One region of the Paenibacillus sp. NPDC058367 genome, then DNA from elsewhere that is predicted to be linked to it. Evidence: predicted binding sites of a transcription regulator. Region 1 holds the regulator's gene; each other region holds the start of a gene.

The links. The regulator NrdR, encoded in region 1, represses ribonucleotide reductase genes. The targets are predictions, from matches to a motif close to AACACNATATATNGTGTT.
Region 2: a site for NrdR is predicted at 1,680-1,697, ahead of ACFWMP_RS04025 (adenosylcobalamin-dependent ribonucleoside-diphosphate reductase). Genes of this name have one in related genera too.
Region 3: a site for NrdR is predicted at 1,677-1,694, ahead of nrdI (class Ib ribonucleoside-diphosphate reductase assembly flavoprotein NrdI). Genes of this name have one in related genera too.

What each region holds. Positions count from the first base shown of each region.
Region 1 is NZ_JBHXIZ010000001.1:1,210,165-1,213,446, forward strand. Features, by position in the region: gene ACFWMP_RS05375 (hypothetical protein) at 1-483, shown strand, start outside; gene ACFWMP_RS05380 (hypothetical protein) at 667-888, shown strand; tRNA gene ACFWMP_RS05385 (tRNA-Lys) at 1,406-1,478, opposite strand; tRNA gene ACFWMP_RS05390 (tRNA-Ala) at 1,489-1,564, opposite strand; gene nrdR (transcriptional regulator NrdR) at 1,724-2,200, opposite strand; gene ACFWMP_RS05400 (alpha/beta-type small acid-soluble spore protein) at 2,365-2,583, shown strand; gene ACFWMP_RS05405 (lytic transglycosylase domain-containing protein) at 2,663-3,226, opposite strand; gene coaE (dephospho-CoA kinase) at 3,223-3,282, opposite strand, start outside.
Region 2 is NZ_JBHXIZ010000001.1:878,416-881,697, forward strand. Features, by position in the region: gene ACFWMP_RS04025 (adenosylcobalamin-dependent ribonucleoside-diphosphate reductase) at 1-1,496, opposite strand, end outside; gene ACFWMP_RS04030 (DEAD/DEAH box helicase) at 1,912-3,282, shown strand, end outside.
Region 3 is NZ_JBHXIZ010000001.1:1,792,785-1,796,066, reverse strand. Features, by position in the region: gene nrdE (class 1b ribonucleoside-diphosphate reductase subunit alpha) at 1-1,259, opposite strand, end outside; gene nrdI (class Ib ribonucleoside-diphosphate reductase assembly flavoprotein NrdI) at 1,246-1,605, opposite strand; gene sigK (RNA polymerase sporulation sigma factor SigK) at 2,087-2,788, shown strand.

The DNA.
Region 1 (3,282 bases):
ATGTACCAATCTTACTTAAAAGCGATAGCGGAGCTTGCTTCGCTGGTTCCAGAGATGTTGGCCTACGCCAAACAAGAAATAAGCAGCGATACCGAAAAAAGATATGTTCTCATTGCCGACGCGGCTTATCGGGAATCCCAGAGCGTGGCAAACATGTTTCTGAATTTTACGGCTGGCGACGAATATGTGGCCGTTTGCGGAGTATGTAATCAAGAGGCTTACTTGTGGCCGAGCGGAGTAGGCGGTCGTATACAAGCATTCGCGGAAGATCCGGTATTCGAACCCCTTCAGGCAGCACATGAGGTTACTCCCGTTGAGGCATTCGTTGAAGCGGAACATCAAATACTGGCGGAGCGAGCCGATCAGCTGGGCGATTCCTCTTTTTTGAACCAATTGCCGTATTTGGCCGGGGAAATGAATTGTCCTTCATGCGGCGCCAGAATGCAGGTTTGGCCTAGTTTGCTTTCGACTTTTGGAGGGTAATAAACAGGAACTGGATATCGCATCCATTTCTATGTTTGGGGGGAATGACTTATCAGTGTTTCTATTTATTACACATGCACGAGGGAATACGTCCTAACAGAAAGCGAACAACAAGCAATCACAGCCATTGTCCAACGTTATGATCAGGATTTTGAAGGGAAAGACCGGGCGGAGTCTTTCACAGTGTACAAATTCGATTCGTCCAGATCAACGGAGATCTTCGCTGGCGCTACCAAGCTGTCCATGACGGATCAAATTGAAGATTTGCTGAACGATTTATTTCATTGGTTGAAATGTTTGACCGAGATACGTAGAAAAGTAGACGGTGGTGAATGGCATGTTCACCTGGATGATATCGATGCCGTGTGGGATGATGAATTAGGCTGGAAAATGCCTGAAAACTGATTTCCATAATGAATGCCATGCACTTGCTTGCCAGCCTTCAAATCATAATCATTACCTTTTAGACTACTTACACTTGAAGTCGCTAAAAACGAGCTAATGTTCAATTTTAACGTCAGTTCTACTGAATCTCGGTAAACCCTAACACACTCAATGATCGTACTAAGCATCATTTTCTTTTTAGCAGTAGAAGCTTTCTTAAATACCTCGCTCCAAACAGGAATATAGGTCTGGTGAGCCTGCATTTCAACTTGTTCTACCTTTTTAGCATTGAGCTTCTAAATTACCTCAAAAAGAAATAGACCGCCCTAGTCCAAAGGATGCGGTCTATTTCTGCCCGTAATACCTGAAATCAGCCGCCCTTAAAAGCGGCTATTGCACTGGGAGCCGTGTTTCCGCACGGCACTCTTTGCATTGTACGATTTATCTACCCAAACTATACCACGATCAAAACCAAATAAAAAGTCACTCCGCTTCCTGAACAACAAAAAAAAACGGCATTTCTGCCGTTTCTTTAGGATGGACTCTCAGGGGCTCGAACCCTGGACAAATAGATTAAGAGTCTACTGCTCTACCAACTGAGCTAAGAGTCCATATGAAGTTTGGTGGAGCCAAGGGGGATCGAACCCCTGACCTCATCGCTGCCAGCGATGCGCTCTCCCAGCTGAGCTATGGCCCCAAACGTAATTTTCAGATGTATGTAATCACACATTCTAAAATTCAGTTCGGTGTATTTAAGTCATTCTGACAAATCCAAGCGCCGTAGGCGACTCCTATATAATATAAAAAATCGCCTTCGCTGTCAACACTTATTTTAGTCATTAGACTAGCCACAACTCTACAATCTGTCCAGATCCCCAGTGCTCTTAGATAGCAGACCCTTCAGTTCCTTCATAAACATGTTAATGTCCTTAAACTGACGGTATACAGAAGCAAAGCGAACGTAGGCGACTTCATCTACTGGATAGAGCTGTTCCATAACCAACTCACCGATCTGTTGGCTCTCTACCTCAGCTACGGCGATGCCGCGTAGGGATTTCTCCACCTCAGAGACGATCTTCTCTAGACGTTCTACAGAGACGGGGCGTTTTTCGCAAGCCCGAATTAAACCACGCAGAATTTTATCACGGCTGAATTCCTCACGGCTGCCGTCTTTTTTGATCACGATTAACGGTGTTTCCTCGATCATTTCAAAGGTTGTAAACCGTTTGCTGCAACGCTCACATTCACGCCTGCGGCGGATGGACTTATTCTCATTCGCTGGTCGAGAGTCGAGCACTTTAGTATTTGTGTGATCGCAGTAAGGGCATTTCATAAGCTTCATCACTTCCTATTACATAATGTTTTTAGTCCCGGTATGTTAAACATCCGGCTTTTAAAGGGCTATTTCATTTTTTCCAGAAATCACCGTTTTTTTATTGTAATGATTATGGCAAGTCCGGCACATAATACAGTTACCAACAGAGGAGGTGAACAGCAATGAGCCAAAACAACAGCTCCAATAACCTTGTAGCTCCAAATTCCCGTGGTGCTTTGGAACAACTTAAATATGAAGTTGCCCAAGAACTCGGAATCACGCTTTCCCCAGATGGTTACCAAGGCAATAAAACTTCTTATGAAAATGGTTCGATCGGTGGTTACATCACTAAACGTCTTGTAACCCTGGCAGAACAACAATTGGCAGGTCAATACAAATAACCTGTCCACATAAGCTTACTGAAGAAGTATTAAACGATCGCAAGATCGTTTAATGCTTCTTTTTATACATAACACGGTTTTAGAATTCGTTGTAAATATCCGTGTACTGATCATAGTAATAGTTGACGCGCTGTACATAATGTCGGGTTTCACCAAATGGAATATCCTTAATCGTAGCATCCGTTCCATCCCAGATCCCCTCATCCAGCCATTTTTGAACTTTACCCGGTCCAGCATTATATGCAGCGATAACCGCTGTACGTTTACCTTCGAATTGACGGGATAATGTTGAAAGATACCAGGTACCTAGTTCAATATTTGCTGATGGTTCATGCTTTAGCTCCTCCATAGAAACATCAGGAAGCTTGGCCTTTTCAAGGGCCCATTTGGCGGTATCCGGCATAAGCTGCATTAAACCTATAGCACCTTTTCTGGATTCTCGTCCAGTTTTGAAGTTCGTTTCCACTCGGATAATCGAAGCCACTAGAAATGGGTCAATATCGTACGTAACGCTGTGCTTACGGATCTCATCTTTATAATGGATCGGATAAAACCAGGACATCCAGTTCGTACTCAGAAACAATATCGCAGTAAAACCAATGAATAACAGAAGAAGGACTCTTTTTTTACGTAACCATTTCATGATAAGCCCAGCCTGTCCCAAAGAACAGCAACCTGTTGCTCAGTGTGCGCAAGTTC
Region 2 (3,282 bases), 330 kb from region 1:
CCAACCTCTGGATACGTTTCGAGCATATTTTTCATAAAACCGCTCATTAAATATTTCTCTGTGTCAAAAGCTAGGAAAGATCCCTTCTCCCCAGCAATCTCTGCAGAAGCAAGGTATGCTTCACGAGCCATAAAGCCGTAAAGCTTGTCCAGAAACGCCAAAGATTCCGGGCTACCGTAACGGATGTTCAATTTGATCATCAGCTCAGCAAGACCCATCGTTCCAAGACCCACACGGCGTTCGTTTTTCTGATTCGCTTCATTTTCCGGGAAATGATAAGGCGTCTTATCAATGACATTGTCCAAGAAACGTACGGAATAACGCGTCGTAGTCGCGAGATCTTCCCAGTCTACATCATGATTCTTCTCATCGTAGAATTTGGACAGGTTCACAGCAGACAAATTGCAGACTCCCCAGCCTGGCAGTCCTTGCTCCCCACATGGGTTCGTACAAATGATCGGATTAAAATACCAGCTGTTGGACATCTGATTGTAGTATTCCATGAACACAACGCCTGGCTCAGCGGATTTCCAAGCGGATTCAATAATGGTGCGCCACACATCACGCGCTTTAACGGTGCGATAATAAATAACGTTTTTGCCTGCAGCCTTCCACTTGTCTAGATCGCCATCCCACACATCGTTGTACTCTGGATCTGTAGTATCCGGAAATACGAGATCCCAATCCAGATTTTCTTTTACAGCCTTCATAAAGCTATTGCTCACACATACCGAAAGGTTCGCATTCGTAACTTGACCCATCGTTTGCTTTACGGTAATGAAGTCCTCCACATCTGGATGCCAGTCATTAATCATGAGCATAAGTGCACCACGTCGGCTACCGCCTTGTTCAATTAATCCAGTGGTATAGCTAAACAGACCGCCCCAAGATACAGAACCACTAGAAGAACCATTAACACCTCTCACAATTGCCCGGCGTGGACGTAGAGAGGATAGGTTAATCCCTACACCGCCACCACGAGCCATAATTTCTGTCATTTCAGCCAACGTCTGCATAATGCCGCCACGGCTATCTTTTGGAGAAGGAATTACATAACAGTTGAACAGGGTTAGTTCTTCACTAGCGCCTGCACCAGCAGCAATTCGACCACCCGGTACGAGCTTCCAATCATCCAGAATCGAACGGAATTTACCCGCCCATTCTTCTTGAAGCTCAGGCGTCTTCTCCACAGAAGCCATAGCTGTAGACAGACGATCCCACATTTCCTCTGGTGTTTTTTCTATATTAAGCGTCAGCTTTTCAACATCTGATTTCACAAGTTCGCCGCTGCGCGTCTTCACGGTTACGATTCTGCCGTTACGTTCTACGATCTCTCCGACTTCCTTCGTGGGAAACTTCGGATCATCTTTTGTTAGAACGAGTACAACATCGCCCACTTTAGCATTATTGCTGTCGGCATCCTTCCAAGCATAACGATCCAAAAATATTTTTTCACTTAGCCCTTCAAGGCGTTGCTTACGTTCCACTTTACCCAATAGAAAAACCTCCCGCAATGTAGTAAATATTAGTTCCAGTTCAGGTGTGGGCGTACATTTTGTGACCCACAACAAAAACTTCCTTACACTTATCTTCCGTCTTACGGGTGTATGTAGGAAGTTCATCTTGTCAATAACAAATAGCAGCTACGCACTTTAAAAAAATCACATTTTCATGCTTTTGTCACAATATATTGTGTGCGTTAGCTTTTAAACTATACCACATATTGTATCGAAGGTCTTTTTCGAAAATAGAGTCAAGCAGCCGAAATATCGCAAACCTTGCCGCGTTTTCTCGCTTTTACTCTCTTTTTTAAAGGCTATCAAGAAAAATAGAAGGTTATGAATTCTCTTGTTTAAGAGCATACTACTCCTACGAATGATGATATAAATTAGCACCTGAGGAGGCTGTACCATGACGCAATTATTCCGTAATTCTCTACCTCACAAAGGTGGAAAGTCAGCGCCTATACTGCCTGTTCCTCTTTCTTTTGACCGGAATTGGCTGCAGGATCTAGAACTCAAACTAGATAAAGGTGGTCCATGGGGAGACTACCGTCTGTCCAAGCTTGCTGTGCAAGGTGAACAAACGGGTCTAGTAACCAGCTTCGATGAGCTGCAATGCATGAAACATTTATCCGGATTATCCCCGCTTCCTCATCAGCTCGATACCGCGCATAAGGTTTTGTTTGAGATGTCGGGCCGCGCGATTCTTGCAGATGAGGTTGGACTAGGAAAGACGATTGAAGCAGGACTTGTACTCAAGGAATATCTTGTCCGCGGTCTAGTCTCTAAAGTGCTTATTCTGGTACCCGCTTCCCTCGTATTGCAGTGGGTCCGCGAGCTGAATGCCAAGTTTGGCATCTCTGCTGTTGCACAGAAAAAAGCATATTCCTGGGGGAATGCGATTGTCGTCGCATCTATGGATACCGCGAAGCGCGATCCTCATAAAGAGATGCTGCTGGAAAATGAATATGACATGTTGATTATTGATGAAGCGCATAAGCTGAAGAACAAGAAATCGACCAATTATCTATTTGTACAGCAATTACGCAAAAAATATTGCCTGCTCCTAACCGCTACTCCCGTTCAGAATGATCTGGGCGAGCTATTTAATTTGATCACTTTACTGAAACCGGGGCAACTAGGAAATCAGGGTGATTTTGCTTCGAATTTCGTCGTTGATAAACGCCAACCTAAGAATGAAGGTCAGCTAAGGGACGAGCTATCGAAGGTGATGATCCGCAATCGGCGTGGCGAAGGTCCAGTTAATTTTACGAAACGAAAAGTCCGTAATATTCCGCTAGTTCTTTCACAGGAAGAGAGAGTATTATATGACGCTGTCACTTCTTTTGTTAAAGATCAGTATCAGGAATCAGGCGGCAATCTTAGCAGCATGCTTTCCTTGGTAACGCTTCAGCGTGAGGTGTGCAGCAGTAGGGATGCTGTCTTCATCACTTTAGTTAATCTGATCAAGAAGCTGCCTGCTGATTCGCCGAAACGCGATCGAATGATGGAGCTATTGCAGACACTTCGTACGGTTAAGACCAATACCAAAGCCGAAACAACACTATCTCTCATTCAAGAAATGAATGAAAAGGTCATCGTTTTTACGGAGTATCGCGCGACTCAAGAATATTTGCTTCAGTATTTCCGCGAACATGGGCTAATGTGTGTTTCTTATTCCGGCGGGATGAATCGTGGTAAAAAGGACTGGATGATGGACCTCTTCCGCGGTCGTGCTCAAGTCATGATCGCTACTGAAGCGGGTGGTGAGGGCATAAAC
Region 3 (3,282 bases), 580 kb from region 1:
CGGATTTTGCCATGCTCCATCACGTTGACAATGTTCAAGGAAGCCAGATTGCAGCTTACATCACGGCGGATGGTATCTTCCTGTCCGTAGTCAGCAATTTCTGAGGTCTCCTGCAGCTGGAAGATTTCTGTGCAGAGGTTGGACATTTTGATCTGTCCGACATTTTTCAGGGCATGGGCCGCATTAGCGTTGCTCTTGTTCATAATATATGGATAGCCAGATTCCAGCTGGATCATGGCGATTTTGGTCAGCATATCCCGTGCGCTCATGGCCTTTCTCTTTTTGACACGTGGATCGGCTAGCAGCTTATCGTACATATCATCCAAATCCATGTCATCAAGATGCGTGCCATAAGCCTTGTACACACTGTAAGGGGCAAATACATGGAGCGGTTCATTGTCCTTCGCCAGCTTATAGAAGTGATTCGGAATGATCAGGCCGATGGACAGGGTTTTGAGTCTTGTTTTTTCGTCGGCGTTGATCTTCTTACTGTCGAGAAATTCAAGAACATCCCATCCAAAAATATTGTAGTAGGCGGCTCCAGAACCTTTACGTTGACCCATCTGGTCAGCATAGGAGAAGCCGTCCTCCATCAGCTTGAGCACAGGTATAATGCCCTTAGCCGCATCCTCGACACCCTTGATTGTCTCACCGCGGGAACGAAGCTTGGACAGGTTGACAGCCACGCCACCGCCGATCTTCGAGAGCTGCATGCAGGTATTGAGCACATAGTTGATCGAATTAAGCGAGTCGTCCATTTCGATAAGGAAGCAGGAGACAAGCTCACCGCGACGACTCTTGCCGGCGTTTAAGAAGGTTGGGGTCGCTGGCTGCAGACGCTGCTCCATCATCGAACGGGCAAGCATGCCAGCAGTAGCGGCGTTCCCGCGCCCTAGGTGAAGGGCAACTGCCGCCACACGGTCCGGATAATGCTCCAGATATTGCTTGCGGTCATTGCTTTTTACAGCGTAATCCGTATAGAACTTCGAAGCAGCCATATAGGATGGAAAGCTGAAGTTGTAAGAATGGGTAATTTGGTAGACATCTTCAATCTCAGCCAAGCTGTACTGTTCGTAAAAATTTTCGTAGAAATCCTGTTCAATCATATAATCAACCTTGGCTTTTGTATTCTCAAAAACCAAGCTCCGCCGTTCTACATCCCGCATAAATTCGGCTACTGCCTCAAGGTCTTTATCCAATTGAAAGAAACCACTTTCGTCTCTCTTCATCAACATGTTGTTTAGTTCAATATGCCGCAACTCGGCTCACCTCCTGTTTAATTCGTTCCACATCACCAAATGTGCCCGACAGCTCAAATTTACCGATAACTGGTACATTGTACCGATCTGCAATCAAGTCTGCGCTATGCGCGAACAGCTCGCCCCAGTTCTTGTTGCCGCTGGCGGCGATGCCTTTCAAATTGGAATAATTGTTCTTCAAGAAAGTAGACACCTTCTCTGGAATCTGTCCAAAGCCGGTGGTATATGTAATAAGCACATAGGGCTCGTCAATGGTCATATGCTCTTCAATCTGCACAGCTGGCAGCTTAAGCTTACCAATGAAGCGTTTGACGTTTCCGGTTTTTGAATCGTATGCGACTAGCATGGAGTCTCTCCCCCTGTATATATTACTGTAAAGATTGAATAGATAAGCTATAAATACTGGAAAAACATATGCATACTATATTTAGTGTGCGTTGTTTATTTTAATCACTATATGTTGAAAAGTCAACATGAAAAGTGCTTCCTAACTAGTTGGAAACTGGTCTAGTAAACGCTCTATTAAAGTGTTGATATCCCGAAAATACGCAGGCTGGAGCGGTTTGCTAAGGCAGCTGTACTGTTTTTCGTTCTGGATCTTGCTGCATCATTTTTATCATGACTAATTAGCGTCGCTCCGTTGAGCAGAACTGGGAGCAGATGGATGAGATCATTAATGAAGCTAAAGCGGAGAGACTAACAATGGGTTTGTATAATTTCCCCCGTACATGCACTTCTAGGCATCTACCCACATACAATAAGATGACCATGAACCCGTAAGGCTAACAGATCGGTTTCATTGTACAAGTGCGGGAGGTGTCGCCAAGTTGCCTGGATTCTTAAGTACGATCGCGTTGCTAATCAAAGAACTGACGTTGCTGGTATCCTACGTAAGGAACAACGCATTTCCACAGCCGCTCTCGGAGCAGGAGGAAAGCAAATACTTAGGCATGATGGCTGAAGGGGATGCTAAAGCCCGAAATTTGCTTATCGAGCACAATTTGAGACTTGTCGCCCATATAGTAAAAAAATTCGATAATACTGGGGAAGACATGGAGGATCTGATCTCCATCGGCACGATCGGCCTGATTAAAGCTATTGAGAGCTATCGTCCGAACAAAGGGACAAAACTGGCCACATTTGCGGCTCGTTGTATTGAAAATGAAATTCTGATGCACCTAAGATCCTTGAAGAAAACACGTAAAGACGTATCTCTGCACGATCCGATTGGGACAGACAAGGAAGGTAACGAAATTACACTCATCGATATACTTGGCTCCGAGGCTGATGATGTTATTAAAGAAGTGGATTTGAAGATCGAGAAGAGCAAGATTTATCGTAATCTTGATATTCTGGATGATAGGGAAAAAGAGGTTGTCGTTGGGCGATTTGGGCTAGATACAGGTGGGGAAGAGAGGACGCAGCGGGAGATTGCCAAGGAGTTGGGGATCTCGCGGAGTTATGTTTCGCGGATAGAGAAGAGGGCGCTCATGAAGTTGTATCATGAGTTTTATAAGGCGAAGCGATAAATTCAAGATAGAGTAAATTAATTTAGATCGGCAGAAGCATGATAGTGTATAAGCGACTTTTCTACGGAAAAGTTGCTTTTTCATTATCATGTTGGGAAAGTTACTTAAATAGTACATAAGAACAAGAAGTTTAATAACTTTCTAGCTATTAGAGGAGTGCTACAATGAGATACTAAGAAATTTATGATCTCCATGTTCAACTGTTACATGTATATGAAAAAAATGAGAAATATCAAGGTGCATATCAGACACAAATAAATTATTGCAAGAGACAATTTTTTATAGCCGAAGATATAGTTCAACGTATTTTTGTTTTAAATCAGCTATTTAAAATCCATGGAAAAAGTAGAAAAATAAAGATAAAGTGGTGTTCAGAAGAATACTTTAAATGATGTCTGGATTTGCTATGAGAAAGATAAGGCTATGAAAATTCTCATCAAAAACCATTAAAGAGAAGTTGGGGGTTGGCCCCAATGTTTACAATTTTGCTAAAG